Wigglesworthia glossinidia endosymbiont of Glossina morsitans morsitans (Yale colony): one gene and its partner. The protein of the gene in region 2 interacts with the protein of the main gene of each other region in a pairwise test. Links are inferred from orthologs where the notes say so. Each region holds a gene or a part of one and is shown on either strand. Other genes may lie near its edges. The genes, in order: ftsZ and rlmN.

Region 1 (5,997 bases), 410 kb from region 2 along the record:
ATAATATCCGTGCCTCTTCCTGCCATATTTGTAGCTATCGTAATAGCTTGAGGATATCCTGCTTGAGAAATAATTTCTGCTTCCAATTCATGGAATTTTGCATTAAGCACTTTATGTTTAATTCCTATTGATCTTAATATTTTTGAAATTTTTTCAGATTTTTCAATAGAAATTGTGCCAACTAAAACGGGAATTTTTTTTAAATAACAATCTTGTATATTTTTTACAATTGCAGATAATTTTTCTTTTTCTGTCATATATACTAAATCGGACAAATCTTGACGAATAATAGGTCGATTTGTAGGAATGACAATAGTATCTAATTTATAAATTGCTTTAAATTCTTCAGCTTCAGTATATGCAGTACCTGTCATTCCAGATAATTTTTCATATAATCTAAAATAATTTTGAAATGTAATTGATGCTAAAGTTTGATTTTCATTATGCACTGGTACATTTTCCTTAGCTTCTATTGCTTGATGTAATCCATCAGACCATCTACGACCAGGCATTGTACGTCCAGTATGTTCATCAACAATAATAACTGTATTATTTTTTATGATATAATCTACATTTTTAAAAAATAATGTATGCGCTCTTAATGCAGAAAGCACATGATGCATAAGTGTAATATTACTAGAAGAATATAAAGAATCTTCTTTATTAATTAATTTATGTTTAATTAATAATTTTTCGATTAATATCAAGCCTCTTTCTGTTAAATTAACTTGACGAGATTTCTCGTCTATTGAAAAATGCCCTTGACCTTGAAAGGTATCAGAATCTTCTTGATCCTGCTTAATTAAATTGGGAATTAATTGATTAATCTTTAAGTAAATTTCTGAACTATTGTTAGTAGGGCCTGAAATAATTAATGGAGTACGAGATTCATCAATAAGAATCGAATCAACTTCGTCGATTAATGCAAAATATAGTTTACGTTGTACTTTTTCATTTATATCAAAAATCATGTTATCTCTTAAATAATCGAACCCATATTCATTATTTGTACCATAAGTAATATCTGATAAGTAGGCATGACGCTTTTCTGAAATAGTTAAACCAGATAGATTTACACCAACAGTTAATCCTAAAAATTCAAATAAAGGTTGATTATTACTTGCATCTCTTTTTGCTAAATAATCATTTACAGTAACTATATGTACACCATGCCCTAATAAAGCATTTAAATAAGCTGGTAAAACTGAAGTAATAGTTTTACCTTCTCCGGTACTCATTTCAGCAATACAACAGCGATTTAATACTATCCCGCCCATTAATTGAACGTCAAAATGTCGCATATTAAATAATCTTTTGCTGACTTCTCTCACAGTTGCAAATGCTTCTGGTAATAGAACATCTAAACTACAACCATCTGAAATACGATTTTTAAATTCTATAGTCTTATTAGATAGTTGTTGATCAGTAAGAATTTCCATGTGAGGTTCGAATCGATTGATTATTAAAACGAGCTTTTGAATTTCTTTTAAAGCTCGATCATTAGTATTTCCAAGAATTTTATTAAAAAATTTTCTGAACATATCTCTGCATAGAATTTTATGAAAATTTATTTTATTTAAAAATTACTATTGTTAAATGATAATGTATATTTGAATATAATATTTAAATAAATTTATCTGATTTTTTTTACGATTAAATTAATATTTAAAATATTTTGAATGATTATGTAATAATTTTTATTTGTTACTGAAATAATAATTTTAATTTTGACTAAAAAATTTAATTTATTAATTAAAAATTATTTTATATTAAAAATATTTTAAAAAAAATATATTTTATACTAATTAAAATTTTTTAAAATATTAACAATTACTCTTATTTAAGATAATTAATAAATAAAAAAATTAAAATATATTAAATAATACATACTACTTAATAAAATACGATATATTTTATATTTTAATATTTTAAAAATTTTATTTGAAATAAATATTTTATGTGTAAAAAAAATATTTAAAATATTTTATATTTATTTTTAATAATTATAAATTACATTTACTTAAAAAGTAACTGAATTTTATTTTTAATAATTTATGAATTTTTTTTCAATTTTTTTAATCCCCAGGTGTTTTTATTTTTTAAAATTTTTTTAAGTAATAAATAATTCATTGTATGACCTGGTTTAAAAGCTCTAAAAGCTCCTAAAATATTATAACCTGGTATAAAAAAATCTCCTATTATATCAAGTATTTTATGACGTACAAATTCATTATCAAATCGTAGTCCATGATGATTTAAAATATTTTTTTCGCCTATAACAATCGCACAATTATAACTGCATCCTAAAGCTAATTTTTGAGATCTTAGAATGTCTATATCTTTTAAAAATCCAAAAGTTCTAGCGCGACTAATTTTCTCAATAAAAGATTTAATAGAAAAAGTAAAAAAGTAATTTTGTAATGTTGCAGATATTACTGGATGATTAAAATCAATAGTGACATCTAAAGTAAATTGATTATGTGGAACAACCTCGATCCATTTATCTTCTTTTTCAACACGTACTAATTTTTTTATATATATAAATTTTTTTTCATATGCTAATTTTTTAACTCCAGCACGTAATATTAAATTTACAAAAGGCCATGCACTGCCATCCATAATAGGAATTTCGGAACCTGTTAATTCAATAACAATGTTGTCAATCCATAATCCTGATAAAGCAGCACTTAAATGTTCGATAGTAGAGATTTTTATTCCATTTTTATCTTCTAAAGACGTACAAAATTTGGTATTTTTAATCATATCAATATGAGAAACTAATTCTACCGGAGGTACTAAATCAATACGTCGATAGATAATTCCAGTATTTTCTGGAGCAGGAAGAAGTGTTAACGTAATCATTTTTCCTGAATGAAGCCCTATCCCTGTACACTGTATAGACTTTTTTAAAGTATTTTGTTTAATCATATATTGCTTTACTTATACTAACATAGTAATAGAGAGCAGTTTTGCTTGTTTCGTTCTTTAATAAAAATTAATCTGCTTGTTTACGTAAAAAAGCCGGAATATCTAAGTAATCAGATTGAAGATTATCTTCTATTATTTTTTTGTTATTTAACAACTTTTTATGTATAAGAGTTTTGTTATCTAGAGATGATCCTTGTGCAGGGTAATTGTAGGTAAAATGATCGATATTTTTTTTATTAACGTCTACGTTTTTAACTAACTTTATTTCAGGTCTTTTATCCATCCCAATTCCAGTTGCTACAACAGTAACACGTAATTCTTCATTCATATTAGGATCTAACGATGTTCCAATTACTACTGTAGCATTATCTGAAGCAAAAGAACGTACTGTATTTCCAACAGATTCAAATTCATCTAAACGTAAATCAAATCCTGCAGTAATATTTACTAGGACTCCACGTGCTCCAGAAAGATCGATATCTTCTAACAAAGGACTAGAAATTGCCATTTCAGATGATTCTTCTGATCTATTTTCGCCTTTAGAAGTACCTGAACCCATCATAGCATACCCCATTTCTGACATAACTGTTTTTACATCGGCAAAATCTACATTAATTAATCCCGGACGTGTAATTAATTCTGCAATTCCTTGAACTGCATTTTTTAATACATCATTTGCTGCACTAAATGCATCTAACAATGAAATTCCGCGACCTAATACTTTCAATAATTTATCATTTGGAATAATTATTAAAGAATCTACACTTTTCGAAAGTAAATCAATACCTTGTTCTGCGAACAACATACGTTTTTTACCTTCGAAGTGAAATGGTTTTGTAACTACTGCTACGGTTAAAATTCCGAGATCTTTAGCAATTTCCGCAATTACTGGAGCGGCACCTGTACCGGTACCTCCACCCATACCCGAAGCAATAAATACCATGTCGGCGCCTTCTAACATGGCACGAAGCGCATCTTTATCTTCTTCTGCAGAATTTCTCCCTATTTCTGGATTTGCACCAGCTCCTAAACCTTTTGTAATACTATTGCCAATTTGAATTGTTTGATTGACTTCAGTTTTTTTTAATGCTTGAGCGTCAGTATTAACTGCAAAAAAATCGACGCCTTCGATACATTCGCGTACCATATGTTCAACTGCATTTCCTCCACCACCTCCAATTCCAACTACTTTAATGACTGCATCACTAGTTAATTCCATTGGTTCAAACATAATATATCTCCAAAACTAATCGCATCAAAAAAATTGATTTGACTTAATTTTCAAGTTTTAAAATTCTTTTTTAATCCAATTATTAAATTTTTTTATCCAATTTGCAAAAAAAGTATATTTTTCTGTTGTTTCAATATCTTTATTAAAAACGTATTCTTTACCATAATGTAATAAACCTACTACTGTTGAATGATATGGATGATTTACAGATTCAGTTAATCCTGAGATATTCTGAGGTCTTCCAATACGTACTTGCATACGAAATACTTGTTGTGCGCAATCGGATAATCCGTCGATTTGGGATGCACCTCCCGTTAACACTATACCTGCAGATAAATGGTGTTTAATTTTTTCAGAACGTAATTGTTTTTGCAAATTTAAAATTTCATCGCTAACTAAATGTAATAACTCTGTATATCTTGGTTCGATAACTTCTGCCAGAGTTTTTCTTTGTAAACTTCTTGTAGGTCTACCTCCTAAACTAGCAATTTCTACGGTTTCTTCTTTATTGACTAATGATTTTAAAGCACATCCGTAATGAATTTTAATTGATTCAGCTTCTAAAGGGGGTGTGCCAAAAGCATATGAAATATCTTTAGTAACTATGTTTCCGGCATATGGAATTACTTTTGTATAGCGTAACGCTCCGGCAGTGTAAATTGCAATATCCATGGTGCCTCCGCCCATATCTACTATGCATACCCCAAGTTCTTTTTCATCTTCGGTTAACACCGAACAACTAGATGCCAATCCAGAAAAAATTAATTGATCTATTTTTACTCCACATCTACGTGCAGCTTTAATCATATTTTTTGCCATATCGTTATGACACGTAATTAAATGAACACTAGCTTGCATTCGTACGCCTGCTAATCCAATTGGATTTTTGATACCTTCTTGATAATCGATAGTATAATCTTGTGGAATTACATGAAGAATACGATGTTCATTTTTTATTCGTACGGATTTTGCAGTATGTACAACATTTTCTATATCTTCTTGTGTCACTTCTTCTTCAGTAATCGGCACCATGCCAATTTCGTTTTGACATGAAATGTGTTTTCCTGAAAGAGCAAGATAAGCAGATTCGATATGACATTTCGCTGTCATTTCAGCTTGGTGAACTGCTTGTTGTACACATTGTACTACTGCTTCTAAATCATTTACTCCACCTTTATCAATTCCTTTAGAAGGAGAATTTCCTGATCCAATAATTTTTATAATTCCATCAGGTAAAATATCTCCTACAAGAAGAGCGACTTTAGACGTTCCAATTTCTAGTCCTACTAGTTTTTTATTCGTCTCTTTCGTCATAAAGTTTGCCTGTACTATTAAATTGATTATTTATATCCAACTGATAATCCTGAATTATATCTAAGATCTATATACTTCATTTTTTTATTTTCTTTCTGAGCTATTTTTAATAATACTGGATATATCGTTACAAATCTTTGTAATCTATATATTTTATCATACCGTCCCAATCTTATCTTTAAATTATTTTCTATTGTTAAATCCCAGTTAAATTGTTCTCCGATATAAATTGTATTTAAAGATATTTGCTCTTTTTCCAAAATACTTTTTATTTTTAATAGCACATGCAAAACGATTTTTTCACTATTTTGCGGTGCATATATTTTTAGTAAATTTTTAATATTATTTAATCGTTTCTTAGGCACATAAAAAATTGTTCCGTTCACATCTATGAAATAGATATCGTTCCAAAATCCTATAGGAATGTATTCAAGAATTTGCACAATTAGAGAGTCTGGCCATTTTTTTTCTATACTCGATTTTTGAATCCATGGAATTTTAGATATATTAGTTTGAATAGTAAT
Region 2 (4,877 bases):
TTTGATGCACAGTTTCTTGAATACCGCTATTTAAATATTTAATAGTAATATTATTTGCTTTTATTTCTTTTTTTCCTAAAATTAATGCAATTTTTGCATTTAATTTATTTGCAGTTTTTAATTTTTTTTTGCAATTTTTTTGACTAATATCTGTCATAATTTTTAATGTATACGACAAAGAGCTGCGTAAATGCTCTACAAATAATAGCATTTCTATTATTATATCGTGTGTAATAGTAATTACATATATATCTATATATTCTAAATCTTTTTTTATTTTTTTTTGTTTAAATTCAACTAATAATATGAGACGATCTAATCCGATAGCACAGCCTAATGCTGGTGTATGCATGCCACCAAGTTGTCTGACTAAATTATCGTATCTGCCTCCACTGCAAATAGCAATATTTGAATAGTTTAATATTTTTGGCATCCATTCAAATATAATATCATTATAGTAGTCTAATCCTCTAAATAAATTCGAATTAATTTTGTATGGTATATTTGATTTTTTTAATAATTTACATAAATTTAAAAATTGATTTTTTGAATTTTCTCCGATGTAATTAAAAATTTTAGGAATTTTTAACGATTCTTCTTCTGTAAGATTAATTGCATTAATTATTTTTGAAGGATTACTATTGAAATCAAACTGAACTTTTATTTTGTTTTTTTCACTGTAAATAAAAATAAATTTTTTTAGATCTTTTAAATAATTTTCTCTTTCTTGAAAATTACCGATAGAATTTATTTCTAATATTAAATCTTGATCTATGTTAAGGTTTTTCCATATTCTTGAAGTAAGTAAAATTAATTCAAATTCTGCACTGATATGATCAGATCCAAATATTTCTAAACCTATTTGGGAAAATTGTCTATATCTTCCCTTTTGAGGTCTTTCATAGCGAAACATAGGACCTATATACCATAATTTATGTATACTATTATTGTGAAATAAATTATTATAAATTGCAGAACGCACACATCCTGCAGTTCCTTCTGGACGTAAAGCTAATCTACAAGAATTACGATCTAAAAAAGTATACATCTCTTTTTTGACAACTATATTATTATTGCCAATTGCTCGAGAAAAAACTTGAGAATGTTCCAAAATAGGAAATCGTATTTCTTGATAATTATAATTAGAAATTATTTTTATAATTTTTTTTTCGATAAATCTCCACAGATTTGTTTGCTCTGGAAGAATATCTTTCATACCTCGTACGATATGTGCTGTATTTTTTTTTATATGCATCTATTTTTCTCGAAATCAAAATTAAAAAATTTTTTACAAATTTTTAGATTTTTTTCTAACATATTTTTCTATTGTATCAATTATTTTTGAATTTTTAATTTTTGTTTTTTTTCTCACTCCATTTTCATATAGAATGCTTTTATTACGATATCCTGAAATTCCAATGTCTGATTTTTCAGCTTCTCCGATTCCATTAACCATACAACCAATAATAGATACATCCATAGGAGTTGTAATGTCTTCTAATCTACTTTCCAAAGTATTAATTACTTTAATAACGTCAAATTCTTGACGTGAACAAGTGGGGCATGCTATAAAATTAATACCTCGTTTTCTGATGTTTAAAGCTTGTAAAATATGAAATCCTACTTTAATCTCATTAACAGGATCTGCAGCTAAAGAAACACGTAAAGTATCTCCTATACCGCTAAATAATAACAAACCAATTCCTATTGCCGATTTGACTGTGCCATTTGTTAGACTGCCAGATTCTGTTATACCTAAATGCAATGGTTGTTCGATAGCAGATGCTAACAATTGATATGCCGAAATACAAGTTAATACATCTGAGGATTTTACGCTGACTTTAAAATTATTGAAATCTAATTTTTCTAAAATGTTTACATGACGCATTGCAGACTCAAACAAAGCATGCGGATTTTTTATTCCATATTTTTCTTGAATATCTTTTTCTAGTGAACCTGAATTTACACCAATACGAATAGGTATTTTTTTTTCTTTAGCAATATGGATTACAGATTGAATACGTTTTAAATTTCCAATGTTGCCTGGATTAATGCGTAAGCAATCCGCACCATATTCAGCTGATTTTAATGCAATTCGATAATCAAAATGTATGTCTGCTACTATTGGAGCTGTAACTTTTTGTTTGATTTTTTTAAATGCTTCTGCTGCTTCTAATGTAGGCACAGACACACGAATTATTTCTGCTCCAGCTTGTTGTAATTTATTAATTTGCTTGATAGTAGCTTTTACATTTGTTGTACAAGTATTTGTCATAGATTGTACAGAAATTGGAGCATCTCCTCCTATTGGAATATTTTTAATATAAATTTTTTTTGATTTTCTACGTTTAATAGATATGGTTTGATTCATATTAGTTCCATTATTATATAATATGCTAATAAAATAAATATATTATAATTAATTAATTGTGTAATATTTAATTTTTATCATTAACTTTTTTAAAATCTCTTTTTATTTTTTTTTCAACTTGTAAAGTTTTAATATTTAAAATATCTTGATAATTAATACGATAACTTTGCCACCACCAGGTGCCTATAAGTATAACGATAATAAAAATAGCAAGCCATGTAATTTTAACGAGCCATATATCTTTTTTTTTATATTGCTTTAATGATTTAATTTGACTAGTAGCTTTTATTCTAGGAAAGGAACTTTGCATTTTATTATTTATTAATGAAAGTTCTGTTTTAGGTAATTTTACTAAATTTGCATATGCTCGAATATATCCGTATAGAAACGTTTGTGATACGTGAGGATGTTCTGCATCGTTTTCTATGTTATCTATTATTGATACTTTTAAACGTAAAATTTTAGCAATTTCTTTTTGACTTAATCCCAAATTTTCACGTGCTTTTTTTAAAGATTTTCCGATAGTATTAGAAGTTATTTGATTTTTTTTTTCTCCAATATTCATTTTTTTAATAGAATTTTTTTATTTTCAATTATGTTCAAAATTTAATTTTGAAAGTGAGTATTATAATTGCAACTTTATATTGTAATCTTTAAGGCATTTTATGCAACATGTTTGTTCTTTTATACATACGATTAGCTACAATTCCTGATAGTTGTCCGCAAGCCGCATTAATTGAATCGCCTCTTTGTTTTCTAATAGTAGTAATTATTCCGTTTTTTTTTAAAATTTGTGAAAATTTCTTTATTTGATTTTTATTACTAGGTTTATATTGAGATTTAGGAATACAATTCCATGGGATTAAGTTTACCTTACATGGAAAATTTTTTAGGCAATTTTTTAATTGATATGCATGATTATCAGAGTCATTAACTTTATTTAGCATAACATATTCTATAGAAATTTTTCCTTGATTAGCTTTAGATACAGAGATATATTTTTTTGCAGCTGATAGTAACGAACAAATATTATACTTGCGATTAATAGGCATTATTTGATTTCTTAAAATATCATTTGGAGCATGTAAAGAAATTGCTAATTTTACGTCTAATACTTTTCCAAGATTTTGAATAATATGAGATATACCTGCGGTAGATATCGTAATACGTCTTTTAGATAAATTAAAACCGTGATTATCTAAAATTATATTTATTGTAGAAATTAATTGTTTTAAATTTAACAAAGGTTCTCCCATGCCCATAAAAACAATATTTGTAATTTTTTTTAATGTATAATTTTTTGTATGGACAATTTTCATTGCATTCCAAATTTGTCCAATCATTTCAGAAGAATCTAAATTTCTATTAAATCCTTGCATTGCTGTTGCGCAAAAAGTGCAATTTAAAGCGCATCCTATTTGGCAAGATATGCATAAAGTAGCTCGATTTTTTTCTGGAATATATACAATTTCAATATTTTGATTAGATATCTGCAATATCCATTTGATTGTACCATCCTGTGAAATATATTCAGATATTATTTTTGGTATTTTAATTTCTGATTGTATTAATAGTTTATTACGTAAATTTTTATTAAAATTGAAAATATTATTTATGTTATCACAATAATTTTGATACACTGCTTGCATAAATTGATTAGCACGAAACTTTTTTTCTCCTAAATTTAAAAAAAATTCCTGTAATTGTAATTTCGTCATTCCAAATAAATTTATTTTTTTGTTCATTTTTAATTAACTTGTTTAATAAAAAATCTACTTTTAAAAATTGTTTGATTGTATTTATTATCATATTAAAATTTCTTGATGCTTTATATACGAGAAAAAATTTCTTTTGTTTTGAAAAAAAAATTTATTTCTTTTTTAGCTGATATTATAGAATCAGAACCATGTATACTATTTTCAACAATACTGTCAGAATAATCTGATCTTAATGTTCCAGATAAAGCGAGTTTTGGATTTGTATTTCCCATAATTTCTCTATTTCTTTGAACTGCATTATATCCTTCTAGTACTTGTACTATAATAGGACTCGAACTAATAAAGTGTATTAAATCTTCGAAAAATGATTTATTTTTATGCTCTATATAAAAAGATACTGCTTTTTCCCAATTTAATTTAATCATTTTAGACGCAACAATAAATAGCCCTGCTTTTTCTAAACGGCTTATGATAGAACCAATAGAATTTTTAATTATAACATTTGGTTTAATTATTGATAAAGTTTGTTCAATTTGCATAAAAAATTCCTAAAGTAATTAATTAAATTTACTAATTTAATTTTAAAATATATTTATGTAATTTACTTTATAAAATATTTTCTAAAACTTTCTTGAATGAACTTATTTAAAATATTAAAAATATATTTATTTTATTTTCAATAAAATTTTATAAAATTATGTATTTTTTTTATAATCGTTTAAAGCTATATATGCCATATATGCACTATCTCCCTTTCTGTATCCATTTTTTAATATTCTTAGATATCC

The links.
Region 1: the proteins of rlmN (region 2) and ftsZ interact in binary tests that used the Escherichia coli proteins (3 or more experiments, as listed by UniProt). The link is inferred for Wigglesworthia glossinidia endosymbiont of Glossina morsitans morsitans (Yale colony) from one-to-one orthologs.

What each region holds. Positions count from the first base shown.
Region 1 is NC_016893.1:603,130-609,126, reverse strand. Bases 2,078-4,866 are described here. They hold ftsZ (cell division protein FtsZ), read right to left. Parts: upstream 4,160-4,866; coding sequence 2,996-4,159; downstream 2,078-2,995. Other genes in these bases: ftsA (cell division protein FtsA), read right to left, coding at 4,217-4,866; lpxC (UDP-3-O-acyl-N-acetylglucosamine deacetylase), read right to left, coding at 2,078-2,928. Also shown: preprotein translocase subunit SecA, read right to left, coding at 1-1,541; more of lpxC, read right to left, coding at 2,053-2,077; more of ftsA, read right to left, coding at 4,867-5,473; WIGMOR_RS02920 (cell division protein FtsQ/DivIB), read right to left, coding at 5,500-5,997. UniProt on the Escherichia coli protein: Essential cell division protein that forms a contractile ring structure (Z ring) at the future cell division site. The regulation of the ring assembly controls the timing and the location of cell division.
Region 2 is NC_016893.1:187,674-192,550, forward strand. The notes cover bases 2,071-4,877. They hold rlmN (23S rRNA (adenine(2503)-C(2))-methyltransferase RlmN), read right to left. Parts: upstream 4,117-4,877; coding sequence 3,025-4,116; downstream 2,071-3,024. Other genes in these bases: ispG (flavodoxin-dependent (E)-4-hydroxy-3-methylbut-2-enyl-diphosphate synthase), read right to left, coding at 2,071-2,371; WIGMOR_RS00890 (helix-turn-helix domain-containing protein), read right to left, coding at 2,439-2,936; ndk (nucleoside-diphosphate kinase), read right to left, coding at 4,200-4,628; rplQ (50S ribosomal protein L17), read right to left, coding at 4,785-4,877. In the rest of the region: hisS (histidine--tRNA ligase), read right to left, coding at 1-1,255; more of ispG, read right to left, coding at 1,289-2,070.